Regions from separate parts of the Jeotgalibacillus sp. 10bf12 genome, predicted to be linked through region 3. Evidence: riboswitches for the same ligand, from Rfam matches in the RefSeq annotation. Region 3 holds a riboswitch; each other region holds the start of a gene.
What was found. Region 3 has a riboswitch for S-adenosylmethionine ahead of DH10bf12_RS07385 (O-acetylhomoserine aminocarboxypropyltransferase/cysteine synthase family protein). Riboswitches for the same ligand answer to the same signal wherever they lie in the genome.
Positions count from the first base shown of each region.

Region 1: another riboswitch for S-adenosylmethionine. It lies ahead of DH10bf12_RS02055 (sulfite oxidase-like oxidoreductase); the one in region 3 lies ahead of DH10bf12_RS07385 (O-acetylhomoserine aminocarboxypropyltransferase/cysteine synthase family protein).
Region 2: another riboswitch for S-adenosylmethionine. It lies ahead of DH10bf12_RS08220 (L-cystine transporter); the one in region 3 lies ahead of DH10bf12_RS07385 (O-acetylhomoserine aminocarboxypropyltransferase/cysteine synthase family protein).

Region 1 covers NZ_CP200276.1:438,329-449,082, forward strand. The annotation lists gene DH10bf12_RS02025 (mechanosensitive ion channel) at 1-261, shown strand, start outside; gene DH10bf12_RS02030 (ABC transporter permease) at 582-1,535, opposite strand; gene DH10bf12_RS02035 (sugar ABC transporter ATP-binding protein) at 1,558-3,099, opposite strand; gene DH10bf12_RS02040 (sugar ABC transporter substrate-binding protein) at 3,096-4,250, opposite strand; gene mtnA (S-methyl-5-thioribose-1-phosphate isomerase) at 4,481-5,530, opposite strand; gene mtnK (S-methyl-5-thioribose kinase) at 5,527-6,741, opposite strand; gene DH10bf12_RS02055 (sulfite oxidase-like oxidoreductase) at 6,757-7,419, opposite strand; SAM riboswitch class I at 7,672-7,792, opposite strand; SAM riboswitch class I at 8,311-8,420, shown strand; gene DH10bf12_RS02060 (2,3-diketo-5-methylthiopentyl-1-phosphate enolase) at 8,497-9,714, shown strand; gene DH10bf12_RS02065 (2-hydroxy-3-keto-5-methylthiopentenyl-1-phosphate phosphatase) at 9,719-10,384, shown strand; gene DH10bf12_RS02070 (methylthioribulose 1-phosphate dehydratase) at 10,381-10,754, shown strand, end outside.
Region 2 covers NZ_CP200276.1:1,551,947-1,562,700, reverse strand. The annotation lists gene DH10bf12_RS08250 (acyl-CoA thioesterase) at 1-372, opposite strand, end outside; gene DH10bf12_RS08245 (3-hydroxyacyl-CoA dehydrogenase family protein) at 388-1,266, opposite strand; gene DH10bf12_RS08240 (TetR/AcrR family transcriptional regulator) at 1,333-1,896, opposite strand; gene DH10bf12_RS08235 (SDR family oxidoreductase) at 1,949-2,722, opposite strand; gene DH10bf12_RS08230 (acyl-CoA dehydrogenase) at 2,725-3,948, opposite strand; gene DH10bf12_RS08225 (CotY/CotZ family spore coat protein) at 4,278-4,853, shown strand; SAM riboswitch class I at 5,268-5,371, shown strand; gene DH10bf12_RS08220 (L-cystine transporter) at 5,454-6,842, shown strand; gene DH10bf12_RS08215 (hypothetical protein) at 7,037-7,357, shown strand; gene DH10bf12_RS08210 (hypothetical protein) at 7,739-7,879, opposite strand; gene DH10bf12_RS08205 (DUF418 domain-containing protein) at 7,947-9,176, opposite strand; gene DH10bf12_RS08200 (hypothetical protein) at 9,402-9,701, shown strand; gene DH10bf12_RS08195 (hypothetical protein) at 9,807-10,271, shown strand; gene DH10bf12_RS08190 (DinB family protein) at 10,350-10,754, shown strand, end outside.
Region 3 covers NZ_CP200276.1:1,409,408-1,420,161, forward strand. The annotation lists gene DH10bf12_RS07370 (ATP-binding cassette domain-containing protein) at 1-521, shown strand, start outside; gene DH10bf12_RS07375 (hypothetical protein) at 493-1,236, shown strand; gene DH10bf12_RS07380 (hypothetical protein) at 1,233-1,964, shown strand; SAM riboswitch class I at 2,057-2,175, shown strand; gene DH10bf12_RS07385 (O-acetylhomoserine aminocarboxypropyltransferase/cysteine synthase family protein) at 2,290-3,591, shown strand; gene metX (homoserine O-acetyltransferase MetX) at 3,605-4,675, shown strand; gene DH10bf12_RS07395 (aliphatic sulfonate ABC transporter substrate-binding protein) at 4,728-5,702, shown strand; gene DH10bf12_RS07400 (ABC transporter permease) at 5,716-6,489, shown strand; gene DH10bf12_RS07405 (ABC transporter ATP-binding protein) at 6,504-7,241, shown strand; gene DH10bf12_RS07410 (dimethylarginine dimethylaminohydrolase family protein) at 7,320-8,195, shown strand; gene DH10bf12_RS07415 (hypothetical protein) at 8,341-8,475, opposite strand; gene DH10bf12_RS07420 (long-chain-fatty-acid--CoA ligase) at 8,910-10,493, shown strand.

The sequences.
Region 1 (10,754 bases), 970 kb from region 3:
ATGGAAAGAGAAAAAATGAAGCAGGAGAACCGTAATGAAGGATCTCAGCACACAGCTTCAACACCACCTCAGGAAGCCGTTCATGACGATGTTGTTGATCAGCGTCCGGTTGATAATGACTGGAGCGGAGACGACCTGTCACGTGACACTTCTGCGTGGGACAGTGTGAATGATGCGGACGATTTCCCTGAAAATGATCAGCGTGGACATAATAACCCTTATGCGCCGGATGATTTTGACAATGATCGCCGCGGTGAATAATGAAGTTGAAAAAAGCGCTCATGCTGCGGCATGGGCGCTTTTTGTGTGGTTGAAAGGATGATTTGAGCTGGGTTCGATGGCGCGGTGCGGGCGCTGGGGATCAGGGGCGCTGGTGGGCGGGCGTTAATTCGGACATCTTTGTGATTATATCTATCACCTTTGCCAATTATCGCGTCACCTTTTCGGTTATTCCACCGTTCCCGTTTTACCGGCTCGTTTTTCAATGAGCATTTGACATAATTCCATCACCTATCTAATTAATTACGTCACCTTTTCGGTTTTTCGCTCGCACGCCACACTTCGTTCCCAGCCGCTCTCCTCTACTCCTTTTTCCTAAAATAAGTAAGCGCAAGAGCCAATACTAAAATACCACCTTTAATAATATCCTGTGCATAATACGGTACATTCATCATCGTCAGTCCATTTAACAAAATCCCGATAATGATTGCCCCGATAAATGTGCCAATGACATTCGGCTTTCCTGCACCGAATACTGAATAGCCAATTAGTGCTGCTGCCACGCCATCCATCAGCAGCGGATCGCCAGCTGATACCTGTCCTGTTCCAATCCGGGCTGCAAGCACAATCCCTGCTAGTGCCGCAAACACCCCGCTGATCACATAAGCGTATGTACGGTAACGGTTCACAGGTACTCCGGACAGTCTGGCTGCCTCTTTGTTACCACCTGTCATATAAAACAGGCGTCCTGCACGCGTATAATTTAAGAATAAATGCACGAGTGCGACAATCACGACCATTAAAATAACAGGAAACGGAATGTTGAACAGTCTGCCCTGTCCGATAAACTGGAATGCCGGAATAAAGATACCCGGTGCTGTGCCACTTCCATCAGGCATTGGCATATTGCTGTAAATGGAATAACCTTTTGTATAAGTCAGGTGGACACCATTGATGATATACATGACTGCAAGGGTTCCGATTAAATCAGGAATTCTGATTTTCACTACGATAAATGCATTGATCAATCCAATTAAAGCACCGAGCACGAGTGGCACAAGAAGTACCACTAGAAGCTCCTGGCTGTACCAGACTAACAGTGCACCACTTGCAACGGTTGCCAGACTGACTGTGGATCCGACTGATAAGTCAAATCCGCCGACAATCATAGAGAACGTCACACCGATCGCGACAAGCGTCACAATCGAAATGGAACGGAGAATATCAGTAATATTGCCGTATGTTAAAAATTGCTCATTTGTCAGACTGAAAATAAGTATGATCAGTGCAAGTGCCAGGAGTGTGCCAAATTTCATAAAAAAATTGACGATCCGCTCCTTAAGATCTGCCTGCTGCGGATAATCGCTGCTGATATTCAGCTGTTTCAACTGCATTCCCTCCTGTCGCTGCTGTCATCAGACGTGCTTCTGTCGCTTCCTGATTCAGCATTTCATCGATAATTTCCCCGTCCGCCATGACCAGAATCCGGTCGGCGATCTGGAGCAATTCATCAAATTCACTCGTAAAATATAAAATGCCTTTCCCCTGACCCGCTAAATGTGTGATCAGACGGAAGACATCGTTTTTTGCACCGACATCAATTCCTTTTGTCGGTTCATCAAACATAAACACACTGCTGTCATGATTCAGCCACTTTCCAATCGATACCTTCTGCTGATTACCACCACTGAGGTGCTTCATCAAAGCTTTTGGTGAAGATGTCACAATTCCAAGCTCCTGTATCTGCTGAAGTGCCGACTGGTGTTCCTTTTTCCGGTTAATAAAGCCTGCTGTTGAAAAGCTTTTTAATGCCGGAAGTGACAGGTTTTCCTGTACGTTTGACTCAATCAGCACACCGCTTTTACGACGCTCTTCAGGGATAAATGACAGTCCGGCCTGAACAGCATGACTCGGACTTTTCACCTTTACTTCGGTGCCGTTTACAAGCCACTTGCCTTTTGCATTTGTTACGCCGAATATTGCATTGGCAGTCTCAGATTTCCCTGCACCGACAAGTCCTGCGATCCCGACAATTTCACCGGCTTTTACTGAGAGACTGATATGTTTTCCGGTCTCAGGTACGGTGACATGTTCAATTTCAAAAACGGTTTCTTCACTGAAATCACGGTGGTGATAATCTGCTTTATGAAGCTGCTTCCCAAGCATGGTTTTTACCACTTCTTCAGTTGTTACGCTGCCAGTTTCATATACTGCAACTGCTTTTCCATCCCGCATAATGGTCATTCGTTCTGCAATCTGCTTAATTTCCTGCATGCGGTGGGAGATATAAATCATTCCGATCCCCTGTGCTTTCAGTTCTTTTATGACGCTGAAAAGCTGCTTTGTTTCCTGATCACTTAATGGCGCAGTCGGCTCATCAAAAATAATAATTTTCGCATCAGATGCTACTGCACGTGCTAAAAGGATCATCTGCTTCTGGGAAAGTGTGCAGTCTTCCACCAGGCGATTCAGCTGAATCTGTGTTTGAACTTTCGCCAGCCGCTCTTCTGCAATCAGTTTGCGTTTTTTCCAGCTGATCGGTTTGCTGTTTTTCCCGCCAACGGTCAGATCGAGCGTGACGTTTTCAGTGACTGACAGGTTAGGAATCAGCCCTGTATCTACCTCCTGCACAACGATCGCTATCCCTTTTTCCTGAGCGTCAGATGGGGAAGTGAAATGCACTTCTTCCCCATCAATTAAAATCGTGCCACCATCTTTTTCATAGTCGCCTGATAAAATTTTGACGAGCGTACTTTTACCGGCTCCATTTACACCAAGCAGCGCATGGACTTCACCAGGTTCAACTGAGAAGTCCACTTGCTTTAGTACATTGACTGGACCAAATGACTTTGTAAGTTGTTGAACCTGAAGAGTACTCATTGTCCGTTTTTCGCCTCCAGTGCGTCCATCCAGGGTGAACGCGCAGCATTCGGTGATCCCCATCCTTCAATATGCTGACCAACATCAGCCATTGTGACAGGCTCATCAGGAAGGTCACTTACATTTACAACTGATGGATCAAGCGCATAAATGGAAGGCGTTTCTTCACCGGCAATTTTCTGATACAGGAACCTTACCTGAACGCCTGCCACTTCAGCAGGGTCTGTTGCGGCCGTTGTTACCCATGGGCTGTTTTCTGCCTGCATGATTTGTAAATCCTCATCACTCAGGTCAATGCCGTATACTTTGATTTCATCGCGGCCTGCCTGCTGAATTGCACGCGTTACACCTTTTGCAAACTCATCATATGGTGCAAATACTGCATCAATTGAGCCTTCTTCAGGATATTTCTTCAGTACAGCCTCCATTTGATTTTGTGAATCAAGTGCCGTATTGTTACTCACGCTTCCAAAGCGCGCAACCTCTGAAACGTTCGGATAGTGCTCAAGGAATGCTTCATAAATGACGTTACGTCTTTCAAGCGGTGTAAAGCCTCCCGCCCATACATAAACGATGTTACCTTCCCCGTCGATGTCCTGTGCCATCTGCTTCAGCGTGCCCCATGCAAGGCTGTAGTCATCCTGGCTGATTGCTGTTACGCCGTCTACAGTAATGTCATTATCAAATGTTACGACAGGGATGCCTTTTTCAAGCGCTTCTTCCACGCCCTGATTCAGTGCTTCTGCACGGCCGTGGTCGATCAGGATTCCGTCGACGCCCTGGTTAATCGCTGTCTGAAGGTGATTTGCCATTTGTGAGAGATCATTGTTAGCATTGTAAATCTGTACTTCTCCGCCAAACTTTTCAACCTGCGCTTCAAGTCCGCTTACGTATTGTGAAGCGAATGTGCCAGTTGAGAATTCCATGATGGCTGCGATTTTAAGTGGCTTGTCTACTGCTGCCGGGATTTCTGCATCGTCCGCCTGTGTGGTTTGTTCAGTTGATGCTTCTTCTGTTTCTTCTGCAGCTTCAGTCGATTCTTCTGCTACTGCTTCTTCCGGTGCTTCCTCTTGCGAAGCCGGCTGCTGGTCTGTGCATGCTGCAAGGATAAGTGTTAGTGAGAGTAATAGTAAAATAAGTCCTTTTTTCATTTTCCGCACTCCTTTAAAAGGTTAATTTGGTAAAGTGTTAGGGTGTAATGGTGTTCTGTATGCTGGCTGATCATTTCCACTTCAGGGGGACGCTTTCCGCGGCCGTGCGGTGAGCCCCTCCGGCTTCGCCGCAAGGTCTCACCTGTCCCTTTTCCGCCGCAGGAGTCGCCCCGTTACGCTCCAATGATCAGCTGTGCAAGTATAGTAATGGACTTTAATAAGCGAATAAATTAAATCGTTACACCTTCAAATAATTCTTTTAACTTCGTCTGATAATCCCCTCTAACGATACCTTTTTCCGTCACGATGCCTGAGATGAGGCCGTGTGGTGTTACGTCGAATGCCGGGTTGAATACCTGAATACCTTCGGGTGCGATTCGTTTGCCGGCGAGATGGGTGATTTCTTCGGCGTTTCTTTCTTCGATGACGATGTCGTCGCCGGTTGCTGTTTCGAGATCAATGGTTGAGAGTGGTGCAGCGACGTAGAATGGGATACCGTGGGCTTTTGCTAAGATGGCAAGTCCATATGTACCGATTTTATTTGCTGTGTCTCCATTGGCTGTAATTCTGTCTGCACCGACTAAAATCGCGTCGACATTTTTTGTTCTCAGTACGTGTGCAGCCATATTGTCTGTGATCAGTGTGACGTCTATGTCTGCCTGCTGAAGCTCCCATGCAGTCAGCCTCGCTCCCTGCAAAACAGGTCTTGTTTCAGTTGCATAAACGTGAATGTTAGATCCGCGTTCTTTTGCGATATAAAATGCGCCGAGTGCTGTGCCGTATTTCGATGTGGCAATTGCGCCTGTGTTGCAGTGGGTGAGAACCGTTGCGTCATCAGGAAGCAGCGAAAAGCCGTTCTCCCCAATGCGCTTACACGTTTCTTCGTCCTGCTGTTGTATAAGAATCGCTTCTGTTTCAAGACGCTCAATTACTTTGGCAGCTGTTGGTTCTTCTTCAGCGACCTTCAATAACCGCTGCAGTGCCCAGGACAGGTTCACTGCAGTCGGACGCGAGGAATTCAGATAAGCTGCCTTCACAGCAAGTTCTGCCTTAAGTATTTCAGGCTCTTTCAGCCCGCTGTTCTTTGCCCATAAAGCAAGTCCGAACGCAGCTGCGATTCCGATTGCAGGCGCACCTCTTACTTTCAATTCGGTAATGCTGTCCCACACATCTTCAATCGTTTTTAAAAAAATATATTCCACTTCTCCGGGAAGCTTCTGCTGATTCAACAGACGGATTGCATCGCCTTCCCAGATGACCGGTTTAATCAAGTTTGTCATTTTGCCAGCCCCTTCAGATAAGCAGTCAGGCTTTTCGGTGAGCGCCATACTGCGCGGTTGAAAATCAGTGATCTGCCCGTTTCAATCGCACGCTGCTGCGCCTGCAGTCTGCCCGCTTCATCTTCAATTCCATCAATGTCTTCAACGTGCGCCAGTCCGATGATTCGGCGGATTGTTTTACAGCCGGCAAATCCGAGTGTATCCTGCCAAATCTTTTCAAGCACATAGTCTGCATACTGATCTGTGCGCTGTCTTTCTTCAAACCCTTTTTCAAGCAGCAGCTCGCGGTAACGTTTCTCAAATACTGCCCATGTCTGTTCGATCGTTTTAAGCAGGTAGTCGCTAATATCAGGGCGCTTATTTTCATCCGCTCTTTCCTGCTGTGCGATATAGTTCAGCGTCAGGTTGGCAATGAATGCACCGATATCAAATCCTGCCGGACCGTAAAATGCAAATTCAGGGTCAATGACTTTTGTGGACTCCTCCGTTACAAAGACGCTGCCTGTATGGAGATCTCCGTGAAGCAGTGTTTCACCTTCAGTCAGGAATTGTTTTTTCAATTTTGCGACTTCAAAGATTAGACGATCGTCCTCCCACAGCGACTCCACTGTTTCCTGAAGGTTCTCAGGGTATGAATTAGATTCAGCATTTTGGTAAGGATCTGTGAATACAAGTTTTTCAGTAATGTCACACAGGTCAGGATTCACAAACTGACGTGCCAGCTTTTTCTTTTCAATCGGTCCAAGCGCTTCATCAGAGGCGTTGAACAGGTTTTCTGCAAGATATGAACCAATATGCGCTGAAATGTGAGGATAAAGGTTCCCTTCAATTAATCCTTTTCTGAGAATCACGTGATCTGACAGGTCCTCCATGACAGTTACTGCATAATCATCATCATAATCGAAAACTTCCGGCACAAGCGATGGCACATATTTCGCTGCTTCCTGCAGTGCCTGGCGCTCAATGCGTGCACGATCAAGCGACAGCGGCCAGCTTTCACCGACAACCTTTGCATATGGCAGCGCCTGCTTCACAACAAGTGATTTGTCAGTCTGCAGATCCTTCACAATAAACACATAATTCAGATTGCCATCTCCAACTTCTTTACACGTTACCTGCTCTTTATCAGTGATCAGTCCCTTATTTTCTAAATAAACGAGGACACTCTGTTCAGTAAATGGTTCATACACATGCTCACGTACATTTGTCATTAACGTTCCTCTCCTTTAATCAAATTCTTTTTTATGCCATTCATCTTCAGGAATATCGAGATCCTCTCCTGAAAAACGCTCTTCTCTGAATACTTCACCGTAATTGTGGAATCCGTTACGCTCCCAGAATCCTGGGCGGTCTTCCTTTAAAAATTCAATGCCTCTGATCCACTTCACACTCTTCCAGAAATACAGATGCGGCACGACCAATCTGAATGGATAGCCGTGCTTTGCTGTCAGCGGCTTTCCCTCAAAGGAATGTGCCAGTAGAATGTCATCTCCGAGCAGATCCTCAAGAGGAAGGTTCGTCTCATAGTCATGATCTCCATAAATCATGACGTGTTTTGTGCCTTCAGGAATATCGTAGTCTTTCAGTAAGTCTTTGATTGTGACGCCTGTAAATGCATTATCAAACCGCGACCATCTTGTGACGCAGTGAATATCTTTCACAACCGTCGTCTGCGGCAGCTGCATGAGCTCGTCATATGTGAATGTCCTTTTCGTTGCCCCTTCACCAAACAGCGTGAAATCCCATGTAGCAAGATTGTATTCAGGGACCTCGCCTTCATGCAGAATCGGAAATTTTTCTGTCAGCGTCTGACCTGGCGGGAGTCTGCCATCATGTGTATTTTTCTGTACCGGCGGCCGTGCTTTTTTCAACCGTTCTGCCTTACCCATTGTTTCACGCTCCTTGTTTGATTCTTTCTTAGTAAAAGCCATTTTCATCTTTCCTCAGCTGAGATTGGAGCGTAAGGCGGCGACTCCTTTGGCAGGAAGGGACAGGTGAGACGATCACGGCGAAGCCTGATGGCTCAGCGCCCGGCCACGGAAAGCGTCCGCCTGAAGCGGAAATCACAGCCAGCTTTATAAAGTTAAACAATAAAAAGCCCCTTTCTAAGATAGAAAGAGGCAGAATTAGACTGATTCGACCTCTTATCTCTCAGACCATTACGTCTGTTGGATGTAGCACCGTGTCCCTGCTGAATGTATACAGCGGGGCCGGTTGCCGGGCTTCATAGGGCCAATTCCCTCAGCCAACTCTCGATAAGAGTGGTATATGTAGTTGGTTGTTTTTGGTTATTTCGAATTCATAATTGCAAGTTTACGGAATAGAGTGACGTTTTGTCAATGAGTTTTTTAAAAATTATTTTTGAGGGCTTCTGGGAACCGCTGTTGACCTGCGTTTCAGGCGGACGCTTTCCACGGCCGGGCGGTGAGCCCCTTCCATGCTTCGCATTACAGGGTCTCACCTGTCCCTTTCCGCCGTTGGAGTCGCCGCCTTCCACTCCGGTCAACAGCTGAGTTATCTTTTAAAATTATATAGAGTCGGTTGATCAATTATCTCTCATTCTTTAAAGTTTCTTAAAAAATCTTAGTACCTGCTCAGCGGGTGGTTAAAGCGTCCCCCTGAAGCGGAAAACACCCACCAAATTATTAAGAGACAAACACAATATTACTCATAAACTAAAATCACAATAATATAATTTTCTGAAAAAGCAGCTTGACGTTTTTGAAGATGTCTGCCATAATTCGGTACATGATTTTAAATCCAACCGAATACGTATGAAACTCTTATAAAGAGCAGGTGGAGGGACCGAGCCCGATGAAACCCGGCAACCTGTTTCAGCTAACGCTGATTCAAGGTGCTAATTCTCACAGCGACAGCTGAAGGATAAGAGGAAGAACGTTCATTTTGATGTCCGCTTCCTCTTTGGGAGCGGATTTTTTATTTCTTTTTTTGAAAGGATGTCAATAATGTCAAAAATTACAGCGACTTATCTCGTACATGATGCAAAAGGAAATTTAGAAAAAAAGGCCGAGTCTATTGCACTTGGGCTGACGGTCGGTTCATGGACGGACCTGCCGGCGGTTGATCAGGAGCAGTTGAAAAAACATAAGGGTGAGGTTGTTTCTGTCAGTGAAACGTCACCTTCAGCAGCAGCCGGCCACCTGGGTGAGCGTAAGGCAGGGCTGATTAAAATCGCCTATCCGGCAGCAAACTTCAGTGCTGATATTCCGGCAATCCTGACTACGATTTTTGGAAAGCTTTCACTGGATGGTGAAGTGAAGCTTGTTGATATCGAGCTTGATGAAGCACTTGAACAGCAGTTCCCCGGTCCCCAGTTCGGGATTGATTCAATCAGAAATAAACTTGGCGTACACGATCGCCCACTGCTGATGAGTATTTTTAAAGGGATGATCGGCCGCGGAACAGACCTGTTTGAAGAACAGCTTCGCGCACAGGCTGCAGGCGGCGTTGATCTTGTAAAGGATGATGAGATTTTATTTGATAATCCACTTACACCTTTTGAGGATCGGATCCGCCGCGGCGTAAAGGTTTTGAATGAAGAATATGAGCGCACAGGCCACCGCACGTTATATGCAGTGAATCTTTCAGGAAGAACATTTGATTTAAAAGAAAAAGCACGAAAAGCAGTGTCACTTGGCGCAAATGCACTTCTCTTTAACGTATTTGCTTACGGACTTGATACATTGCAGAGCCTTGCTGAAGACCCATATATTGATGTGCCGATTATGGCGCACCCTGCTGTATCCGGCGCCTTTACGGCTTCACCGCTTCACGGAATTTCTAATCAGGTACTGCTTGGTAAATTGCTTCGTCTTGCAGGTGCAGATTTCGTGCTGTTCCCTTCTCCATACGGCAGTGTCGCAATGGAAAAAGCTGAAACATTTGCAATCAGAGATGCCCTTACCTCTGACAGCCGTCTGAGACGCGCCTTCCCTGTTCCGTCAGCAGGCATTCACCCGGGGTTAGTGCCTCAGCTGATCGAGGACTTCGGTAAAGACTCCATTATTAATGCAGGCGGCGGGATCCATGGTCACCCAGGTGGCGCGGCTGCCGGTGCAAAAGCGTTCCGTGATGCCATCGCAGAAGTGCAGGCCGGTGGTACTTTAGAGGACGCTGCTGCAAAGTCAGCAGAGCTTGAAAAGGCACTTGCATTATGGGGGTGAGCGCATGCCGAGCGTAATCTTTTGTGATTTTGATGGCACGATTACAAAATCCGACAACATTATTTCCATCATGCAGCACTTTGATCCACCGGGATGGGAACAGATTAAAGATCAGATTCTTTCCCGGGAAATATCGATTCGTGAAGGCGTAGGAAAAATGTTTGCAACCCTCCCTTCTTCTTTAAAAGATGAGATCATTCATTATGTTGTCGAAACAGCTGAAATACGTGATGGTTTTGGGGATTTTGTCAGCTATACAAGAAAAGAAAATGTACCCCTGAACATCGTCAGCGGCGGCATCGACTTTTTCGTAAAGCCTATGTTAAAACCATATGACCTTGAAAAGCAGCTTTACTGCAACGGCAGTGATTTCTCGGGAAATACGATTCAAATCACCTGGCCGCATACATGTGATGAACATTGTTCAAATGACTGCGGGTGCTGCAAGCCAAGCATTATCAGAGAACTTGCTGATGAACATGTACAGAAAATTGTCATTGGTGATTCAGTCACAGACCTTGAGGCAGCAAAGCTTGCTGATCTGGTATTTGTCTGTGGTGATTACCTTGAGGAAAAGTGCAGGGAGCTGAATCTTCCGTATAAGCGTTTTACTCATTTTGATGAAGTGGTTACGTATCTTGAACAGTCCAAGGAGGTTGTACACCGTTGAAAACACTTGACCTTGAAGCACGCTGGCAGGAGCTTGCCGATGTAAAGGATGCACTTGGTGCAAGATACTGGTTCCCGGGTACAAGCGGCAATCTGTCGATTAAAGTATCTGATGATCCGCTCGAATTTTTAGTCACAGCAAGCGGTAAGGATAAGTATCAGCGGACCGATGAAGACTTTCTTTTAGTCGACCGGAACAGCCAGGCGGTTGAACAAACCGGATTAAAGCCTTCTGCTGAAACACTTTTACATCAAAAGGTCTATGAATTGACTGATGCAGGCTGTTCCCTTCACGTTCACACAGTAAGCAATAATGTCATTTCCGAGCTGTACGCTGAAAAAGGAGAAATTACTTTTCAAAATCAGGAGCT
Region 2 (10,754 bases), 140 kb from region 3:
CGATCTCATGTCATCCGGAATTGCCGCGCTTACCTGGTTGTCAAAATCAAAATACACGACAACTGCATTCCCGACTGCAATCAGGATCCCGGTCTGTGCACAGGACACCCGGTGCTCAAGCTCAAAGCTTTTCGTGCCAATGCGAGTCACATAGCTTTCCACTTTTAACTTTTGATCAAAATAGCCCTGACTTTTAAATTCACATTTCGTTGAAGCAAGGATAAACCGCCAGTCTTTCACGTCCATACCGTAGCCGAGTGAGGCGATAAACTGAACGCGCGCTTCTTCGAAATAGATAAAATAACTCGTATTATTCACATGACCTAATGCATCTGTCTCACAAAATCTGACCGTCACTTCATTTGTATACATGCACCTGCACCCCTTTTATTTAGTCACTGCTTTTTTGGAATAGTCATAGAAGCCCTTACCTGTCTTCCGGCCAAGCTCACCTTTTTCTACTTTTTCAAGTATGCACGCAAAAGGTTTGTCTGTCGGATCACCCGTCTCCTGATAGCGCTGCTCCATAACAAACTGCGCGACATCAAGTCCTGAGAGATCCATCAATTCAAGCGGTCCGATCGGGTGGTTCAGTGCTTTTTTACAGATCAGATCAATGTCTTTAAAATCTGCGATGCCCTGTTCATACAGTGCGACCGCTTCTTTTTGCAGCGCGCCTAAAATGCGGTTTGCGACAAATCCTGAGATCTCTTTTTCTAACAGCACGCCCGTCCGGTTGATCTCTTGGCACACCTCCATCGCAAGTGCAGCCGTTTCATCACTCGTCTTATCGCTTTTCACGACCTCAACCAGGTCCATCACAAGCGGTGGGAAAAAGAAGTGCATATTGACGACTTTATCCGGACGCCCGGTTACGTCTGCAATCAGGCTGTTAACGATCGTTGAGCTGTTTGTCGCAAAAACTGTGTGAGGAGACGCATAGGCTTCAAGCTTTCTAAAGACTTCTCTTTTTACAACGAGCTTTTCTGTCACTGCTTCAATGACAAGGTCTGCCTGCTTCACGGCTTCTTCTATTTCCTGAGAAAAACGTAGACGTTGAAACGCTTTCATTTTATCATCCTCAGAAATTTTCTCTTTTGATACCCAGCGGTCCATAATAGCATGAAGTTTTGATTCTGCGTCCTGCAGTGCTTTTTCGTTAATATCCTGAATGACTGTTTCGTACCCGCCAAGCGCACACAGCATGCCAATCTGATGTCCCATGCTTCCTGATCCAATCACCGTTACATTTTTCACTTCGCTCATGTTGCTTCCTCCTTTGTACTGACCGGTTGGTATGTTTTCTGTAGTAAAAAAGGAGAGATCTCTCTCCTACAGCTCAATTCCTTTTAAAATCATATCTGTAAATAAACGCGCTACTTCTTCCTCAGACTGATCACCTTCAGGGTTGTACCACTGGTAGCTCCAGTTGGCCATGCCGAGTACGCCGAATGTTGCGATTGACGCATTCAGGTCTGAACGGAACTCACCTTTTTCAATGCCTTCTTTGATCAGCTCTTCAATCGTTAGTCTGAACTGGTCGCGCTTTGGAATAATCTCAGCAAGTCTTTCTTCATTCAGGTTCCGCATTTCCCTGAAAAACACTTTTGCACTGGCACCCTGCGTTTTAATATTGCTGATCAGCATATGCACCATGTCATAGAGCTTTGTTTTACAGTTTTTCGCTTCATCACTCATGATCTTCTCCTGCTGATCAAGCAGATCATTGATATAGCGCAGCTGAATATCCATCAGCAATTGTTCTTTACTCGAGAAGTAATAGTAAAACGTCCCCTTCGTCACGCCATTTGCGTCTACAATATCCTGAATGGACGTTTCACTGAAACCCTTTTTCTCAAATAATCGTATGCTTTGTTCTGTAATTTTTTCCTTCACTGTCTTCACGCCTCTGTTTTTAAAAGTATGGGTAAAATTATATCATATGCCCCTACATTGCATGCGTGCCGCCATCGACAATAATTACATCCCCTGTCACGTAAGCAGATGCTTTTGAAGCAAGGAATAACGCTGCTCCCTTCAGATCATCATCTGACCCGAAACGCTTCATCGGTGTCACTTCCATGATCGGGTCCTTCCCCTGATCAATGATCGCTTTTGACATCTTCGTCGGGAAAAAGCCCGGTGCAATCGCATTGACGTTGATATTGTGCCTGCCCCATTTCACAGCGAGGTCCTTTGTCATTGTAATGACCGCACCCTTACTTGTGTTGTAGCCGATCGTATCCATCACTCTCGGATCCGTACCGCCAAGGCCTGCAACAGATGCAATGTTAATGATCTTCCCTGACTGTTGCTCAATCATTTTTCTCCCTGCTGCCTGGCTCATTAAAAATGTGCCCGTTACATTCACGTCCATTACCTTTTTCCACGCTTCAAGCGGCATCTCTTCCGCACGCGCGCCCCATGTTGCCCCGCTGTTATTCACTAAAATATCAATTGAACCAAATTGTTCTACCGTCTCATTCACTACCCGCTCCGCATCAGCCGGGTTCGAGATATCACACTGCAGCGCAAGTGTTTTGACCCCAAGCTTTGCTAAACGGTCAGCAACTTCCTGACACGCCTCAAGCTTTCTCGAACAAATGACCACATTCGCTCCAGCTTCAGCAAACCCTTCAGCGATCTGCTCACCCAGTCCGCGGCCGCCACCTGTCACTAGCGCTGTCTTCCCTGTCAGATCAAACAATTCCATTACCTTCATTTTTAATTCCTCCCGTTCCCCTGATATTTTTTCAGCTCAAGTCTGCCAATCTGTGCGCGGTGCACCTCATCCGGTCCATCTGCGAGCCGGAGTGTTCTTGCACTCGCCCAATGCGCTGCAAGCGGAAAATCCTCTGACACACCCGCTGCCCCAAGCGCCTGAATCGCCCGGTCAATGACTTTCAGTGCCATTGAAGGCGCCACGACTTTGATCATCGCAATCTCTGCTTTTGCCACCTTGTTGCCAACTGTGTCCATCATATAAGCAGCCTTTAATGTCAGCAGTCTCGCCTGTTCAATCTCAATCCGCGAATCAGCAATCCACTCACGGATCACGCCCTGGCTTGCAAGCGGTTTGCCAAACGCATGACGATCCACGACGCGCTTACATAATTCCTCAAGCGCACGTTCCGCTGCCCCGATTAGTCTCATGCAATGATGAATCCTGCCTGGTCCAAGTCTTCCTTGCGCAATCGCAAACCCTTTTCCTTCACCTAAAATCATATTCTCTGCCGGCACCCTGACATTTTCAAACGTAATCTCCCCGTGACCATGCGGCGCATGATCATAACCAAACACAGGCAGCATCCGCTCAATCGTCACACCCTGCGTATCAAGCGGCACAAGAATCATCGACTGCTGCTCATACTTATCAGCACCAGGATCCGTCTTTCCCATCACAATGCCAATCTGACAGCGTGGATCCCCGGCACCCGAAGACCACCATTTCCGTCCGTTAATCACATACTCATTACCATCCCGCTCAATCCGCGCTTCAATATTTGTCGCGTCAGATGAAGCCACATCAGGCTCTGTCATCGAAAAGCACGATCGGATCTCACCTGCAAGCAGCGGCTTAAGCCACTTATCCTTCTGCTCCTCTGTCCCGTAACGCACCAACACTTCCATGTTTCCCGTATCCGGTGCATTACAATTAAACACCTCAGGACCAATCATCGAACGCCCCATGATTTCACAAAGCGGCGCGTACTCTACGTTACTGAGCCCAGCTCCGTATTCACTCTCCGGCAAAAACAAATTCCAAAGTCCCTCAGCCTTTGCTTTCTCCTTCAGCTCTTCCATGATTGGCGGCACTGTACTCCAGCGGCTCTCCCCTTCATTTACCTGACGCTCATACAACGCTTCATTCGGATACACGTGCTCCTCCATAAATCTGTTGAGCTTTTTCTCAAGATCTTTTACCTCGGCAGAATACGAAAAATTCATCTTTCCATCCCCTTTTGACCTTACTAACTAACCGGTCGGTATGTATGGTTTTTAGTATAACGGATTTGTTTGAATAATCAAATTAAATTATAAAATATGGAATAAATAAGCTTCCTTATTTATTGTGATATCTACTTCGTTTTCAGTGAGAAGCCTATCAAAAAAAGCTGAATGCTAAGAGAAAACTAACTTTTAACTTCACCATTAAGTCCTGACTTATCTAAGGTCAGCTCGTTTATTTCTTTCTGCAAGGCTATTGTACAGGCATTTAGTCACTTTTTTACATATACATATTAATGCAACAACAATAATGAAAAGGAGAGATTTTAATGTGTTGCGGAAAAAAAGATTCATGTGTATGTGGTATTGTTCGTGAGATTGTAAGAGCTCAGGATGAGGTGGCTGGCGCTAATGCGAATGGTTGCTGTTCAACAGGCTGTGACCAGGCAATCAGAAACCTGCTATCACCGATCGCGGCTAACGGGAATGGAAATGGACCTACTACGATTCCATTTGCACTCTACTGTAAAGGGGATTGCGAACCATTTATCGGAAGCGGCGTTTTCAGTGCTCCCGTCGGCGGATCAGGAATGACCGCACTAAGATGTGTAAAAACACCGATCTTCCGCGCGAAAAAGTTTGTGGATAAAGATAAGGACAGAGAGAAAGATAAGTGCTGCGTCCAGCTGGAGCTACTGCTTCCAATTACAATGGGCGGATCTACTCCTGGGCCATCAGGCGACGGAACGCAAATCTGCGATTATTTCCCGGGCAACAGCATCAGAAATCTGCAGGCAACAGGCATCTGCCTGACTGTCGATTTGAATTGTTTCTGCGGTATCGTATGTCTGGACCCTATCACACCTCGACCTGCGTCTGAGTTTAACATGAGTGAAGAGGACTAAGAGGGTACAAAGACTGAAATGGGACAGCAAAAAGGTACAACTCCGTATCTTTTTGTTGTTTTTCATTCTGATAATATTTTGTTTATGACGTTTAAAGATCATTTCTTCCCTAAAATATTGTCTACAAAATTATTAAAATATAGATGTCATTTTCACATATACTACCCCCATTTTTGTTCTATAAGAACAGATGTGTGAATATAATTGGGATACCTCCACCCTCATTTTTAATAAACGTTATTTTATTAAAGGCGCGCAAACTGTCCCAGTCGAATCCGAGTCAGCATGTGATCCCTGAAAAATGTTAAGAAAAGAATTGTTTAACAAAAAAAATAAATATTGACAGCGCATTTGCGATTCGTTAACATAAAAACCAAGTATTTTTATCGGGATACTTCATAAACTCAATAGATCGTCTTATCAAGAGAGGTTAAGGGACTGGCCCAATGACACCTCGGCAGCAGACTGACTCATCAGTACTGTGCCAATTCCAGCAAGTGTTTCTTGATAGATAAGACTGGATTAATGTTTTTTCTTCCAGTTTATTTTTCTGACTGGGAGTTTTTTTATGTTGAAAATTCATTTAGAGGAGGAAATTGTGTGGACATTTTTTTAGTTAGTTTGAATTTATTTGTGTTAGTTGGTCTTATTATTTTTCTTTACGCGCTTAAGAAGAAGCACGTATCATTTTCAAAAAGGGTTTTACTTGGTTTAGCATTCGGAATTGTATTAGGTTTTGCATTGCAATGGATCTATCCATCTGAGTCCACTGTTATTGCAACTACAGCTGATTGGTTTAATCTAATTGGTGGTTCTTACATCAGGCTCTTACAGATGATCGCCATCCCGCTCGTCTTCATTTCAATTCTTGCGGCTTTTACAAAGCTGACTTTAACAAAGAATATCGGAAAAATCAGTGCACTCATTATCGGCATTTTAGTTGGAACAACTGCCATTGCAGCTGCTGTTGGGATTGCTACAACGGCTGGTTTTAATCTTGAAGCGATTCAAATCGAACAGGGCGAAGCAGAAACAGGCCGTGCCGCTTCATTGGAAGAAACGTATGGGACAGTGGAAAACGTGACATTTCCACAGCAAATCCTTGCTTTAGTTCCATCAAATGTTTTTCTGGATTTCACAGGCGCCCGCCCGACTTCCACGATTTCAGTTGTCATTTTCGCAGCTTTTCTTGGTCTGGCGTTTTTGGGTGTCAGAAGAAAGCAGCCTGAACAAGCGGAATTATTTTCTAAGATTGTCGACTCTCTTTATGCGATCGTGATGCGCGTCGTGACATTAATTTTAAGATTAACGCCTTATGGTGTGCTGGCGGTCATGGCGAGAACAGTGGCAACCACAAACTTTGATGCCATAGTGAATCTCGGTAAATTTGTGATTGCTTCATACGTAGCACTGGGTATTGTCTTTATTATTCATTTGATCCTGCTAACAATTTCAGGCTTAAACCCAGTTACTTTTGTCAAAAAAGCATTTCCTGTTCTCGCTTTTGCGTTTACAACCCGCACCAGTGCCGGCGCGTTGCCAATGAACATCCGGACTCAGCAGAACTTAGGGGTAAAAGATGGAACGGCTAATTTCGCAGGTTCATTTGGATTGTCAATCGGACAAAACGGCTGTGCAGGTGTGTATCCTGCCATGCTCGCGATCATGATTGCACCAACCGTCGGAATCAATCCCCTCACACCGACGTTTATCTTAACGGTCATCGCCGTTGTGGCAATCAGTTCATTTGGTGTTGCAGGCGTTGGAGGCGGCGCAACATTTGCAGCCATTCTTGTCCTGTCAGCCCTGAATCTTCCGATCGGCTTAGCTGGTCTGTTAATTTCCATTGAACCACTGATTGATATGGGAAGAACAGCTGTTAATGTCAGCGGAAGTATGACAGCCGGAGTGCTGACGAGTAAGGTAACGAATGAATTAGATGTTGATATGTATAACGACCGGTCTACACGGGTGACTGTTGAGGCTTAAGTAAAGAGCGTATTAAAAGAGAGCAGCCATTTGGTTGCTCTTTTTTTAAATATCTTTCGTGTCCTGCATTTGTAGTGAGTATTTTAAATCACTAATAATGAAGGTCATCATTTTTACGATGAAAATGTATGATAGACTAACATTGACTATTTTTTCTAAATTAAGGTTATTGAAGAAATCAGGGAGGCGTCGTAATGTGGATCATATTAGGATTTATTGCAATCGCAGCAACACTGCTTAATATTTATTTATTTTCAGCAGGAAAGGATTATAAGCTTGCGATGGCGGCAGCTTTATCATTTACAGCACTCACACTGTGTGCAGAAATCACCTTTATCGCCGGGCAGGCAGCAAAAGAAGACTGGTCAGCTGTCAGGGAAGTCGTTAACTTCCAATGGGCATTGTGGGTTTTGACAGGGGCTTCTATTTTTATCAATGTATTGCCTGTATTTATAGAGAAAAAAGATAATAAAAAGAGAGTCAGCGCTATTGCATCGAAGCAAACAGTTGATTAAACGTTTGTGTTTTAGAGGTAATTCTGCAGCATGATTTAAGATTGTAAACTAGTTTAGTTATGATCAGTGAAGGATCTATTTCTTGAGTTAGAGGAGTTATTAATTTGAGTGAGCTACTATTGTCAAAAAAATTTATACCAGTATATTTTATAGTGGGATTATCAGCTGTGATCCTTTTCATTTCCATAGAACTTTCTTCATTGGAGATTTTCTTATTGACTTTCTCCTGTTTTCTAGTAGGAATAATATCCTTTTTTCAAAATTTTGTGTTCAAAAATAATAAGTAGTAAAAGCTCCGGGGAAATAACTTATCCCGGAGCTTTTGTTTTTAATATCTGTGAATTCGAAAAAGAAGGAGATCGCTCAGCAATTCGCAATTCTTTATTCCTGATTAAAACGCGGCTTACTAAAATAAGCACCTGTAAACAAAAATATCATTGCACTGATCAGTCCCCAAAACGGTTGACCTGCCAGCACGAAGATTCCCAAGTTGATGGGACCAGATAAAAACATGGCTTTCATCACCTGAATCATCCTTTCCTGTAAATATACCGGTAGTTATATATCAAAGTTAAAGCAATAGGCAGTTTTATGCCGCCTTCGAATGCCGCTCCCCACCTGAATACGTCCACCTTCTCCATACATACTCCATTGGCCCCTGCTTATATCGCTTCAGCAGCACATGACTCAACACAACCTGCACGATGTAAATAGCAATCGCTATCAGCACACCCTGCGATTTTGATACCTGACCGAATAATCCAAAACCATAACCGTTGAAAATGATCACTGCAATCACAGACTGCATCAGATAATTCGTCAGCGCCATCCGGCCAACTGATGCAAATGGCATCAGTATCTTTTCAACAGACGATTTTCTTGTGACTAATACAATGACTGATACATAAAACAGCATCAGGAACGGTCCACCAAAAGCATTTAACCCTCCGGCAATCGGGCCTGCCAGATAAGGTGCCCAGCCAAATGCATTGTACCCAATTGCAACTGACAGTCCCACAACCGGCGCTCCGACAGCGAGTCCAATCCACATAACCTTTTTCCAGCGCTGAATATTTTGTTCAATTTCAGTGAACATGCCTGTCTTTCCTAAATAAAGACCAATCAGAAATAACGGTAAAATTGTTGGCACAACTAACAGCACTTGAAACAAAATTATCACTACTTCATTTGTAAACCGGAACGCCAGAATTTCTCCAAAGCTTCCATCTGCCATGACTGAAGCAGCAAGAACGGCAGGAGCATTCAGGTTTTCCAATGTATCTATCCCCTCACTAATCATAAACTGGATCGTAAAACTGCTCAGCAACATGAGTCCAGCCATTAATAAAGGACCGAAAATAAGTAAGGATATCGCCCAGATCTTTATTGTCTTTGTTGAACGCTCTACAAAGAACGGCAACAAAAAGCCTGTAATCGCATATGTATGTAAAATATCCCCTGACCAGATAAAGATGAGATGGACAAGTCCCAACAGCAGCAAAAACACCAGACGGCGCCTGAATAACTTCTTAGCCGGCAATCCACGCTTCATTAATCGGCTGTAAAAAATATAAAACCCAAGACCAAATAACATTGAAAACATCGGGTAAAACTTCCCATCAACAAAAATAGCTGTTAATAGCGTCAAAGTAGCATTCATTCCCCCCTCAGGCAGACTGCTTCCTTCCACAATTCCACTGACATCAGTAAAAACAGGCGTCTTAAATGTAATCATATTCGCAATCAAAATCCCAAACAGTGCAAACCCCCTGATAATATCCAGTGTATGTATTCTCTCTTTTAATGAAACTGAATTCATCCCGTCATCTCCCTGATTCGTTATTCTCACTTCATCATAATTCAAGCTGTATGAATAGACAATCAGAATTTGGAAATTACGATCGAATCTCTTGTTGCCGAACTGACAGGTATAAGGAATTTATTTCTAATTATAAGTGCGTATGATACCCTTAAATTATCTACTCTTATGAACTGTAAAACTGACCATTTCAAAAAAACTGTGACCAATTCAGGAGGGTTTCTTGTGAAAATAGTTAAGATACTATATGTACTGAATACCATCTTCAGTGGATTGTTGGCTACGTTTATTGCTACTTTTTTCGCTGGAGGTGGTATAGCAGAGAACTACACTGATGAGAAATGGGTGGCGCCGGAGTTTTTTGCAATTTTACCTATTTGGTTTCTGGGATTTCTTCTCGGACTGTTTGTTTTTAAAAGTAAAAAACCTGTGATCTTTTTGGTGATCTCAATTCTTATTACATGGGCTTCGATTCCGCTTGGTTTAGAGATGGGCTCTATGATGTTCGAATATCCAGAATCCTAGTCATAATATACAGGGTGGCCTGGCTTTAACGAGAGACACATTTTCTTTGGCAGAAAAGGAATTTCATGTTCAAATCAAAGTAGATTATTTTCAGAATAGACGTTAATGGAGGTGTATCTTCTGGACTCTAATTATAAATGTTTTATTAGTATCGATTTCCTTGGTGGAGACATTCGATTTGATGTTTCAAATAACACACAGCTATTCAGTTTCAAATCAGGACTGGGCTTTATAGCTATTCCACATTTTTTATCAACACTTTCTTCTCTATATCAGAGAGAATTTAATAAGGCGGAATTGGATTGTCACGGTAATTCTGATTATTATATATTTTCCAGTGATGGTATAGATCTTTTGATTGAACATGTAAGCTTTTATCCAGATGATGTATTTAAATACCAATTCAAGTTAAAAAATTATATGGAAGTGATTAATATAGAATTTCAAAGATATCTGCAACAACTTGAAAAAGATGGGGTATTACCTTTGAAGACTCAAGTATATGCTCATCCATTAGGTGATGACGTGCTAAGCGCTTTTCATGAATTTTCATCGGTTTTAAAGGATTAATTTAACTTCCCCTTATTCCAAGAAAAGTTCTCTATAGACAATATGATCAAATCAATTCAATTGACAGGAGTGCTTACATTGAATCATCAGATGTTAGAGACGAGAAATGAACTGATTGATCTGATTAAAAGTTTAAATGAAGAGGAATTAAATACCGCTGCACCTTCAGGAGGGTGGACTGTTGCCCAAGTGGTTGAGCACCTTGCTGTGGCAGAGGTGAACTTTCTCAAATTAGTGGACCATGCTATTCGTCAACGAAGAATCGGGCGTTCTGATGTGAAAGACTTTTCTATAGTGAGAGACAGGTCAGTAAAAATGAAAGCACCACAGGATCCCCCTGCGATCCGAAGAAACTCTGATGAATGTCTGTCAATACTTCAACATTCCAGAAACAAAACACAAATTTTTCTAGCAGAACATGAAGATATAGAACAGTATATCGTCTCCCATCCAAGGTTTGGTGACATTCCTGCAACGAGCGTC
Region 3 (10,754 bases):
TTTCAAAAGGACAGAAAAACACATTCTACGGCATCCTCGGACTTGCTGCGCGGTGTCCGCTGACGATCTTTGATGAGCCGACGACAGGGATGGATGCTTCAGTCAGAAAAGATTTCTATCGGGCCTTGCTGAAGGATTATCTGGCGCATCCGAGAACGATTCTGATCTCGAGTCACCACCTCGATGAAATTGATGAACTGATTGAGGATCTGCTTCTGATTGACGGGGGACGCTCGATTCTCCACCTTCCAATCGAAGAAGTAAAAGAGTACGCGATGGCCGTTTCCGGTCCGGCAATGCAGGTGGAAAACTGGTCAGATCAGCAGGATGTCATTGCGCATCTTGAAGATAAAGGCGGGTTTTCAACAGTGATTGTGAAGAATCATTTTACAGCAGCTGAGAAGGCCGCTGCACGTGACCTCAGATTTACACCGGTATCTGCAAGTGATTTGTGTGTGTATATGACTTCAAGAAACAAAGGGGGGATTGATGATGTCTTTAGCAACAGTCAGCACGGGTAAGCTCATACGTCAGCAGTTTATTTATAAATGCTATGCGGTCGCTGACCTGTGGAGAAGTCTCGTTGTGATTCAGTTAATTGCGGTTCTATTTTCGGTATTGGGTACTGGTGGGATGAGTACTTCAGATGATATGTTTTCACTCAGGATTTCAACGTTTTCCAATGATACTGTTTTTATGTTTACGATATTTTGGCTAGTCATTATTTCAGCTTTAATAACAACCAAAAATTATCGATATGAAGATTTTTCTTATGTCACAACTAGAAATATCAGTCAGGCTTCTAATGCAATTTTACTTCTGGCTATCGTTTTGTTATCCTCACTTTTTATTGTAATGAGTAATTATGTGATCTACCTTGCGATATTGATTTTCCGTGACACTTCATTTTATCCAGGTATGGCGAGTGTAGGAACTCCGGGAGAAATGTTACTAAGCTTAGGTGCTGTATTTGGATATGCAATAGTGGCTGCAGCGGGAGGTTATTTTATTGGCGTTCTGATTCAGCTTAGTAAGGTATTTATTGCAGTCATTCCTGTTGTGCTTTTTGGGCCTGCAATGATGGGGACATCACTCGCCCTTTATGAATTCTTTTATGAATTCTACGCCCAAGAGGCATCCTTGACCTTATTTCTTGTGAAAATGCTTATTACAGCAGCTATTTTATATCTTGCGGGTGTAAGCATCCTGAATAGAAGGGAGGTAAGAGAACTGTGACAGCTATCATACAGCTTTTGCCTATCGTACTATTGATTCTGATGATTTTTCTGTTTCTAAAAAGTAAAAATAAAAATGTTCCTGAAAAATCTAAGCGGAAGAGGCCTCAAAGGAAGGTTGCACGTATCATTTTCCTGTCTTATGCTGTTTTGCTTGTATTAGCGATGGTGACTTATTATGTCCTGCCAGCTACAAGTAAAGAATTACCTGCAGGAGCTAATCAAGAAGAAGTATCGGATCAGCCAGGGTGGGAGATCTATGAAAAAGCGACTCAAAACCGTTTTAATGATATTGATCCCGCTTACCTTGAAGAACAGAAAGTATTTGAATACAAATACACAAGTCTTGTACTCCCTGACAATCTACCGGACCGTGGGGATTTCCTGATTGTAGCTACCATCGACAATCAGCTATCTGAAGAAATCAAAATGGATATTTACAAAACACCATTTTCAGTAAATGGTGTTGATATTACCGATGAAATCGTTCGGCCAAGTGTAACAATTCAAAACAATCAGCTGTTCATCAGTGATGTTTATGGACAAAATGATTTGCATTACATTCAGTATCTGCCTTCGATGATTGTGCAGCAATTCAACAGTGATGAGGAAAATAATGAGGGCTTTGGTTTTGGGACGAACTATTCATATGGTGTTCAGGTCATTCACCTTTATGTGCCAGAAGATGTTGCAATCATCGGGGAAGTTCGGAAGTTCATCGCACAATAAAATAAATATTCAGAAAAAGGTTGACTTCCTTTTTCAGACTCTTTATAATCCTCAACAAGAGCAAAACAAAACATGTACTTACAACTTTATAACTCTTATCCAGAGTGGCGGAGGGACTAGGCCCTGCGATGCCCGGCAACCAACGTATCAAATCCTGATACGGAAAGGTGCTAATTCCTACAGATCCTTGAAAAGGTCTGAAAGATAAGAGGAGGATATCTAACCCTCTTCTTATGAAGGGGGTTTTTATTTTCCCCTTTCATCTTCATCCAGTACACACTTCACTGAAAAAAATCCATCAGTTCACTAAAGGAGAGATTTGATCATGACAAACAATCAGCCGCAATACAATATTGAGACACTATTACTTCACGGTGCAACAGAATCAGATCCGACAACAAACGCAAGAGCGATTCCGATCTATCAGACAACATCTTATACATTTGACAGCGCTGAGCATGCGCAGAATTTATTCTCGCTTGCTGAAGAAGGAAATATTTATACGCGAATCGGCAATCCGACAGTTGCTGCTTTTGAAAACCGCATTGCCCTTTTAGAAGGCGGAGTAGGTGCAGTAGCAACGGCATCAGGCATGGCAGCGATCACGTATGCAGTGCTGAACCTGGCAAGTGCAGGAGATGAGATTGTAGCAGCTGCAAACCTTTACGGGGGCACATACAACCTTTTTGCCCAGACGCTTCCGAGATACGGCGTGAATGTAAAATTTGTTGACGGTACGGATCCTGAAAACTTCAGAAAAGCAATCGGCCCGAAAACAAAGGCTGTCTTTGCAGAAGTGATTGGAAATCCTAGTCTTCACGTACTTGATACGGAAGGGGTTGCGAAAGTCGCGCATGAAGAAGGCGTGCCGCTGATTGTAGACAGTACGTTTGCGACACCATACCTGAATAAGCCGATTGAGCACGGCGCTGACATTGTCGTTCATTCAGCAACAAAATGGATTGGCGGTCACGGCACAACGATTGGCGGCGTTGTTGTAGACGCAGGCACATTCAATTATGATAACGGACGCTTCCCGGACTTTACAACACCGGACCCGAGCTATAATGGATTACGGTTTGTAGACCTCGAAGCTGCAGCATTTATCGCAAAGCTGCGTGTGAATCTGCTGCGTGATACAGGCGCATGCCTCAGTCCTCAGAATGCATTTTATTTACTGCAGGGACTTGAGACGCTGCACTTGAGAGTGGAACGCCACGTGGAAAATGCATTAAAGGTCGCTGAATATCTGGATCAGCATCCTTCAGTGGATTGGGTGCAGTATCCGGGTCTTGAGAGTCACTCGTCATATGAAGCAGCGAAGAAGTATCTGCCTAAAGGTGCCGGATCGATTATTGTATTTGGCATTAAAGGTGGACGTGAGTCAGGCAGAAAAGTCATTGATCATACGCAGCTCTGGTCACATGTTGCAAACGTTGGTGATGCAAAGTCATTGATTATTCATCCGGCTTCAACAACGCACGCGCAGCTATCAGGTGAAGACCTTGCAGCAGCAGGTGTAAAAGAAGAGCAGATCAGATTATCCGTGGGGATTGAATCAATAGAAGATCTGATTAACGATTTAAATCAGGCAATTGAAAAAGCGGCAGTACCCGCTCATTCGTAAGGGAGGAATCAGGATGGGAGAGACATTAACTGAGAAGGTCATGCATCGTGAAGGGACAGTCGATATCGGTTCTTTGATACTTGAATCCGGAAAAGTGATTGATGATGTCTCTCTCCGCTACGAGCGGTCAGGAGATCCGTCATTACCTGTGATCCTGATCTGTCACGCATTGACCGGCACGCACCAGTCAGTCGGAACAGAGCAGGAACCAGGCTGGTGGCGCGGCTTTGCCGGTGAACATGCGTATATTGATTTAACGAAGTTCCAGGTGATCACATTTAATGTGCTTGGCGGCTGCAGCGGTTCTACCGGTCCTGACTCTCTGAATCCATACGGTGAAAAGTACCGCACTGATTTTCCATTTATCACTGTAAAAGATATGGTCAACGCACAATATCAGGCCTGTCTGAAGCTTGGCATTACGAAGCTTCATGGTGTCATCGGCGGCTCGCTCGGCGGCATGCAGACGCTTGAATGGTGCATCAGCTATCCGGATTTTATGGATAAAGCAGTGCTGCTGGCAGCGACGCCATCATTGAGTGATTACGGCATCGCTTTTAACCGGATCGGGATTCATGCCATTGAAAATGACCCGTCATGGAATAACGGTCTGTATGATAATCCGTCAGATGTAAAAGGATTTGAGGTTGCCAGAATGGTTGGGCTTGTTACTTACAGAAGTCCATATCTGTTTACAGGCAGGTTCAATAGAGAAGAAAAAGAAGTAGAAGAGGAGCAACCATTTTATCAGGTGGAGTCCTATTTAAAATATCAGGGTGAAAAAATCACCAAACGATTTGACCCGAATAGTTATTTGACTCTTTTATATGCAATGAATCATCACGACATCAGCAGGCATCACGGCAGCATCCGGAAAGCGGCTGAGAAAATTAAATCGAAGCTTCTTGGGATCGGGTTTAAGGGAGATTTATTATATCCGCCAAATGCAATTGAGCAATTCGTCAGCTATGTACCTGAAGCTGACTTTCACGAAGTTGATACAGATTTTGGTCATGACGGATTCCTCGTTGAATTTGAAAAATGGGGACAGTACGTCAAACAACATTTTGAAACTGGACAGTAAAAGCTGTCCGTTTCTTTTCACTATAATTCTGAGTAAACAGGGAGGAATAACAATGAATAAAATAAAAGCATTTATCTTATCATCAGCAGCAATCGGGGTCCTCGCTGGATGCTCAGCAAATGCCAGTTCAGATGAACAGCCGGAGAAAATTACACTTGATTATGCTTATTACTCTCCAACGAGTCTGGTACTGAAAGAACAGGGGCTGGTTGAAGAAGCACTGGCGGATGAAGGAATTGAAGTGGAATGGGTGCTCAGTCAGGGAAGTAACAAGGCACTGGAGTTTCTCAATTCCAGAAGTGTCGATTTCGGTTCCACTGCTGGAGCGGCAGCCCTGATCGCTAAATCAAATGGCTCTCCTGTGGAATCAGTTTACTTATACGCAAAGCCTGAATGGACAGCACTTGTAGCGGGAGAAGGGTCAGATATAAAGTCAGTAGAGGACTTAAAGGGAAAGAAAATCGCAGCAACGCTCGGAACCGATCCTTACATATTCCTCCTCCGTGCACTTGAAGAAGCAGGCGTATCTTCAGATGAAGTGGAAATTGTAAATCTTCAGCATCCTGATGGCGCTAATGCATTATCTTCCGGGCAGGTTGACGCATGGGCTGGACTCGATCCGCATATGGCAAGGGCAGAGCTTGATACAAATGCTGAGCTGTTTTACCGTAATCCAGACTTTAATACGTATGGCACGCTGAATGTCAGGTCAGAGTTTGCTGAAGACTACCCTGAGATCGTAGAAGAAGTCATTGCGCAATATGAAGCCGCACGTGAATGGACAATTGCTAATCCGGATGATGCAGCACAAATTCTTGCAGATGAGGCTGAAATGAACCTTGAAGTGGCAAAAGCGAGTCTTGCCCGCAATGACTTTTCAAATCCGGTCATTGGAGATGAGCATACTGAAGCGCTGATTGTAGCGGGTGAAGTACTTCGTCAGGAGGAAGTCATTGATCAGGATGCAGATATTGAAGCACTCGTTGACGAATTATTAAATCCTTCATTTACAGAAAATCTGGAGTAAAGGAGGGAGCGGTATGAAAAATAAATTGAACCTGATTGGACTCGGTCTGATTCTGCCAGTTGTTTTGGTTGCTGTATGGGAAGCAGCTGCCCGGCTTGGGTGGATCGAATCCTATCTGCTGCCGGCTCCGACCGTTGTGGTTGCATCAATTGTTGAAATGGCACAGGAGGGTACGCTTTGGGCCCACGTCTCAATCACGCTATACCGCGTAGGGGCGGGATTTCTAATCGGAACTGCAGCGGCATTGCTGGTAGGTGCAGCGGTCGGCTATTTTAAGCAGGCAGAAAGACTGCTCGATCCGATTCTTCAGGCGTTCAGATCAATCCCGTCACTTGCCTGGGTTCCATTGTTTTTACTTTGGATGGGAATTGGAGAGCCTTCTAAAGTGACGTTGATCGCTGTCGGCGTATTCTTCCCGGTGTATTTAAATATTGTCTCGGGCATTCAGGGTGTCGACAGAAAACTGATTGAGGTTGGTAAAGTGTATCGCTTCAGTTCACTACAGTTAGTCAGAAGAATTATCCTGCCTGCGTCACTGCCTTCATTTATGGTAGGGATCAGAAGCGGCCTCGGCTTAGGCTGGATGTTTGTTGTCGCTGCAGAACTGCTTGGTGCAAGCGAGGGGCTGGGTTATCTGCTGGTGCTCGGACAGAATACATCATCACCTGAATTAATTATCGCAAGCATTATTTTATTTGCCGCACTCGGGAAAGGGACAGATGCTCTGCTCAAAGGAATTGAAGCAAAGTCATTGAAGTGGCAGGATAACCTGCAAAATGCTCAGTAAAAGAGGTGACTGCATTGTTAACAGTTAAAAAAGCATCCCGCCTATTTAAAGATGGGACAGCCGGATTTAAGCATATTTCCTTTACTGTTCAAAAAGGTGAAATAGTCGGTATTCTCGGTACAAGCGGCTGTGGTAAAAGCACGCTGCTGCGTGTGTTGTCAGGACTCGAACAGTCAGACAGCGGGACCATTCATTTAAATGATAGCAGTGGAAAAGGAGCCGGCGTTATTTTTCAGGAACCCCGGCTGATGCCCTGGCTGACAGTTGAAGATAACGTGCTGTTTGGATTTAAGCAACCTGCCAAATACCGTGAACAGGCAGCGCATTACCTGTCGCTCGTGGGATTAAGTGAATTCTCAAAAGCACTTCCACGTGATCTGTCAGGTGGCATGGCGCAACGTACTGCCATTGCACGGGCGCTTGCTGCACAACCTTCTGTACTCTTGCTCGACGAACCATTCAGCGCACTTGATGCATTTACAAAAATGCAGTTGCAGGATCTGCTGCTTGATATCTGGGAAGAAGAAAAAACAACAATGGTGATGGTGACCCATGATATTGATGAAGCGCTGCACGTGTGTGACAGAATACTTGTGCTCAGCGGTCAACCCGGGGAAGTGGCTGCAGAAATCAAAATCAGCCAGCCGAAACCGAGAAGCAGAAGTGACTTAAGCCTTGCTTCTTACAAAGAAAAAATATTTTCGATCCTTGAAAACAGTCATACCGGGCTTCAAAAGTATTCAGTACGGTAATTTGTATAAAAACCTCCGTTTATTTTTGATGTAAAAAAGGAATAACATACAAAAAGAGTAAAAACGGAGGACTGGAGCATGTTAATGGAACGAAAAGAAAATCATAACCAGGCCGGTTGTCAAAATGAATTTGGCGCACTAGAACGTGTACTTGTCTGTCCGCCTGCCTTCATGAAAATTGAAGAGGCAATTAATGAAACACAAAAGCATTTCTTAAAAGATAATATAGATCGTGAAAAAGCAATGGAGCAGCACCGTCATTTCATTCAGCTGCTGCACGAACACGGAGCAGATGTTGTCCAGCTGCCGCCACTTGCCGTGTACCCTGAACAGGTTTTTACCCGTGATATCGGCTTTACCATTGGTGATACAGTTTTTATTTCAACAATGGGAACAGAAATGCGTAGTGGAGAAGATAAGATCTTACAGGAATGGCTGCAGGAATCAAAATTGAAGTTTGAAAAAATTACTTCACCTTCTATAGAAGGTGGCGATGTCATTACAGATGGGAATAAAATCTGGATTGGGATCAGCAGCAGAACAACTGAAGCTGCTGTTGAGGAACTTCGTAAAAACCTTCCTGAACACGATATTACGCCAGTTCCATTTGATTCACAGTATCTGCACCTGGACTGTCTGTTCAATATCATTTCACCCGCAGAAGCGCTCATCTACAGACCTGCTTTTTCTGATGAAATGATTGAAAAGTTTGCAGCGCATTATGAACTGATTGATGTATCAGATGATGAACAGTTCACGATGGGGCCAAACGTTCTCAGCATAGGAAATGAGAAAATCATTAGTCTGCCTATGAACAAAGACATCAACAAAAAGCTGAAAAGAGCCGGTTATGATGTCATTGAGTGTGATATTTCAGAAATTATCAAGTCAGGCGGCTCATTCAGATGCTGCACACTTCCTGTTAATAGAAGAAAAGCGGAAGCAGGCGTTTAGGTCCGACAAGCATAAGGCGCAAAGTGAAAAAGGGTGACCTTTCCCTTTATCACTTTGTGACTTATGACTCGAGGACCTGCCTGCTGGAGCTGGACATCGTTAATAAAAATACCGGGCTGCTCACATTCGAGCAGCCCGGTATTTTTTAATCTTTATCCTTTTCGTCCTTGTCTTCATTATCTTTCTTACGATCCACAGTTCCCTGTTCAAACATATCCTGCATCTTTTCTTCTGCATCATTCTTATTATTTTGTTCTTTCTTATTATCTTTATCTGCCATTTCTATCATCTCCTTAGATCTGTATATTACATATTGTTCCCGCCTGACAATGAATTAATCATTTAAGAGGGTCAGTATCTAACATTTAATGTCTGTGTAATATTACTTGTGTAGCTTTCGAAGAAACTCTCAGCAATTCTAAAATATTTTTATAGATAAGATTTGTTGAAATTCATTAGTTGTACTGCACAGCTGATGATTGAAGTGGAAGGGGGGCGACTCCAGTGGCAGGAAGGGGCCAGTGAGACCGAGCATGGCGAAGCCTGCGGGCTCACCGAACCGGCCACGGAAAGCGTCCCCCTGAAGCGGAAATCCTCAGCCAACTTTTATAAAGCCCAATATAAAATACCTGAAAGTTCTGTCAATAATTGATTTACTTTTTGAAAACGTATACAATACACCCATATTTAAGTTCAAACAAAGGGGATGGAAGCATGCATGTGCCATTGATTTTGACAGATTTTCTGGACCGGGCAGTCACGCTTTACGGAAATAAAACCGCAGTCATTGATGGGGAACGCGAACTCACTTACAAAGAAATTGAAAAGAGAGTGAATCGTCTATCGCGTGGACTAAGAAGTCTGGATATAAAAAAAGGGGATAAAGTCGCTTACTTAACACCAAATTCACTTGAAATGTATGAGGGATTTTACGGAATTTATCAAACTGGCGCCATCATGACCTCACTCAATACGCGTCTCAGACCAGATGATTACCTGTTTATTTTAAATCACAGTGAAAGTAAAGTGCTTTTTGCAGATGCAGAATTATATCGTTTAGTAGAGCCGATCAGGGATCAGCTTGAAAGTGTTCATACGATTATTGTACAGGGAGGCTCAGCTGAAGGCTGTGTTGATTATGAAGAGTGGCTGATGACATTTACAGAGGAGGCGTTTGACAGGGAGCCACTTGAAGAAACGGATATTGCATCATTGCTATATACGAGTGGTACAACCGGTGATCCAAAAGGTGTTCTACTGTCTCACCGTTCAAATTATCTGCATGCGATGTCCACAATGCACCATCTGCGTGTGAGCGACCGTGATACGTTATTGCATGTTTTGCCGATGTTTCACGTGAACGGCTGGGGCTCGCCATTTTACTATACAGCAAACGGGGCCACACAGGTGATGCAGCGAAAGGTTGACCCAAAGCAGATGCTTGAGCGCGTTGAAAAGCACAAAGTCACAATCATGCATATGGCGCCGACTGTGCTAAACATGGTCTTGCAGGAATCACAGCATACACAATCAACATTCGACCATCCGCTCAGAATTGTGATTGCCGGTTCTGCACCACCGCCTGCATTTATCAGAAAGGTGGAAGAGGAACTCGGGTGGGAATTCATCCATGTATATGGGATGACAGAGATCTCCCCGCTTGTCACAACCTCACAGCCGCGGTCCAATACACCGGTTGAAGATGAAAGTGCTTATGCAAGGTTAAAAGCGAAAACCGGTTATGAAATGGTTGGGACGAAGGTTCGTGTCTTTGATGAAAATGGTGAAGAAGTACCGCATGACGGGAAGAGCATTGGGGAAATTGCCGTCCGCTCAAATAATGTGATGGATGGCTACTATAAAAATCCTGAAGCTACATCCGCTACAATTAGGGAAGGCTGGCTGTACACAGGCGATATGGCAGTAATCGATGACCAGGGTTATATGGAAATCGTCGATCGTAAAAAAGACGTGATCATCAGTGGTGGAGAAAATATTTCTTCTATAGAAGTCGAAGCTGCATTATATGACCATCCTGACATTATGGAAGCAGCTGTCATCGCTGTGCCCCATGAAAAATGGGGAGAAGTGCCACACGCGGTTGTGGTTAAGCGGGCTGGTGCTGATCTGACGGAAGAAGACATTGTAGCCTTTGCCAATGAAAAACTTGCCCGTTTTAAAATTCCGAAAAGCTTCAGCTTTGCAGACGAGCTGCCAAAGACTGCTTCGGGTAAAATTCAGAAGGTTGTACTGAGGAAGGAATTTTGGAAGGATAAAGAAGGGAAGATGATTAACTAGTCTGTAGAACCGCTGGAGCCTGGGCTTTGGCGGTTTTTTGTGTGGGTGAGAGCTGGTTGGGGAGTGGCGGGTCAGTACGGATTTTCACTTTTGTCGTAGCACTATACAATTGTGCGCGGCTTTATTCGCTGATCAATGGAGATATATCTATCAGCAATCTGTTTATATCTATCACCTTTTGAATGATTCTGCAGCATGGGGGTGGAAGCTGGATTTTTCAATCATCTATCGAAATAAATCTATCACCTTTTGGGTTTTTCG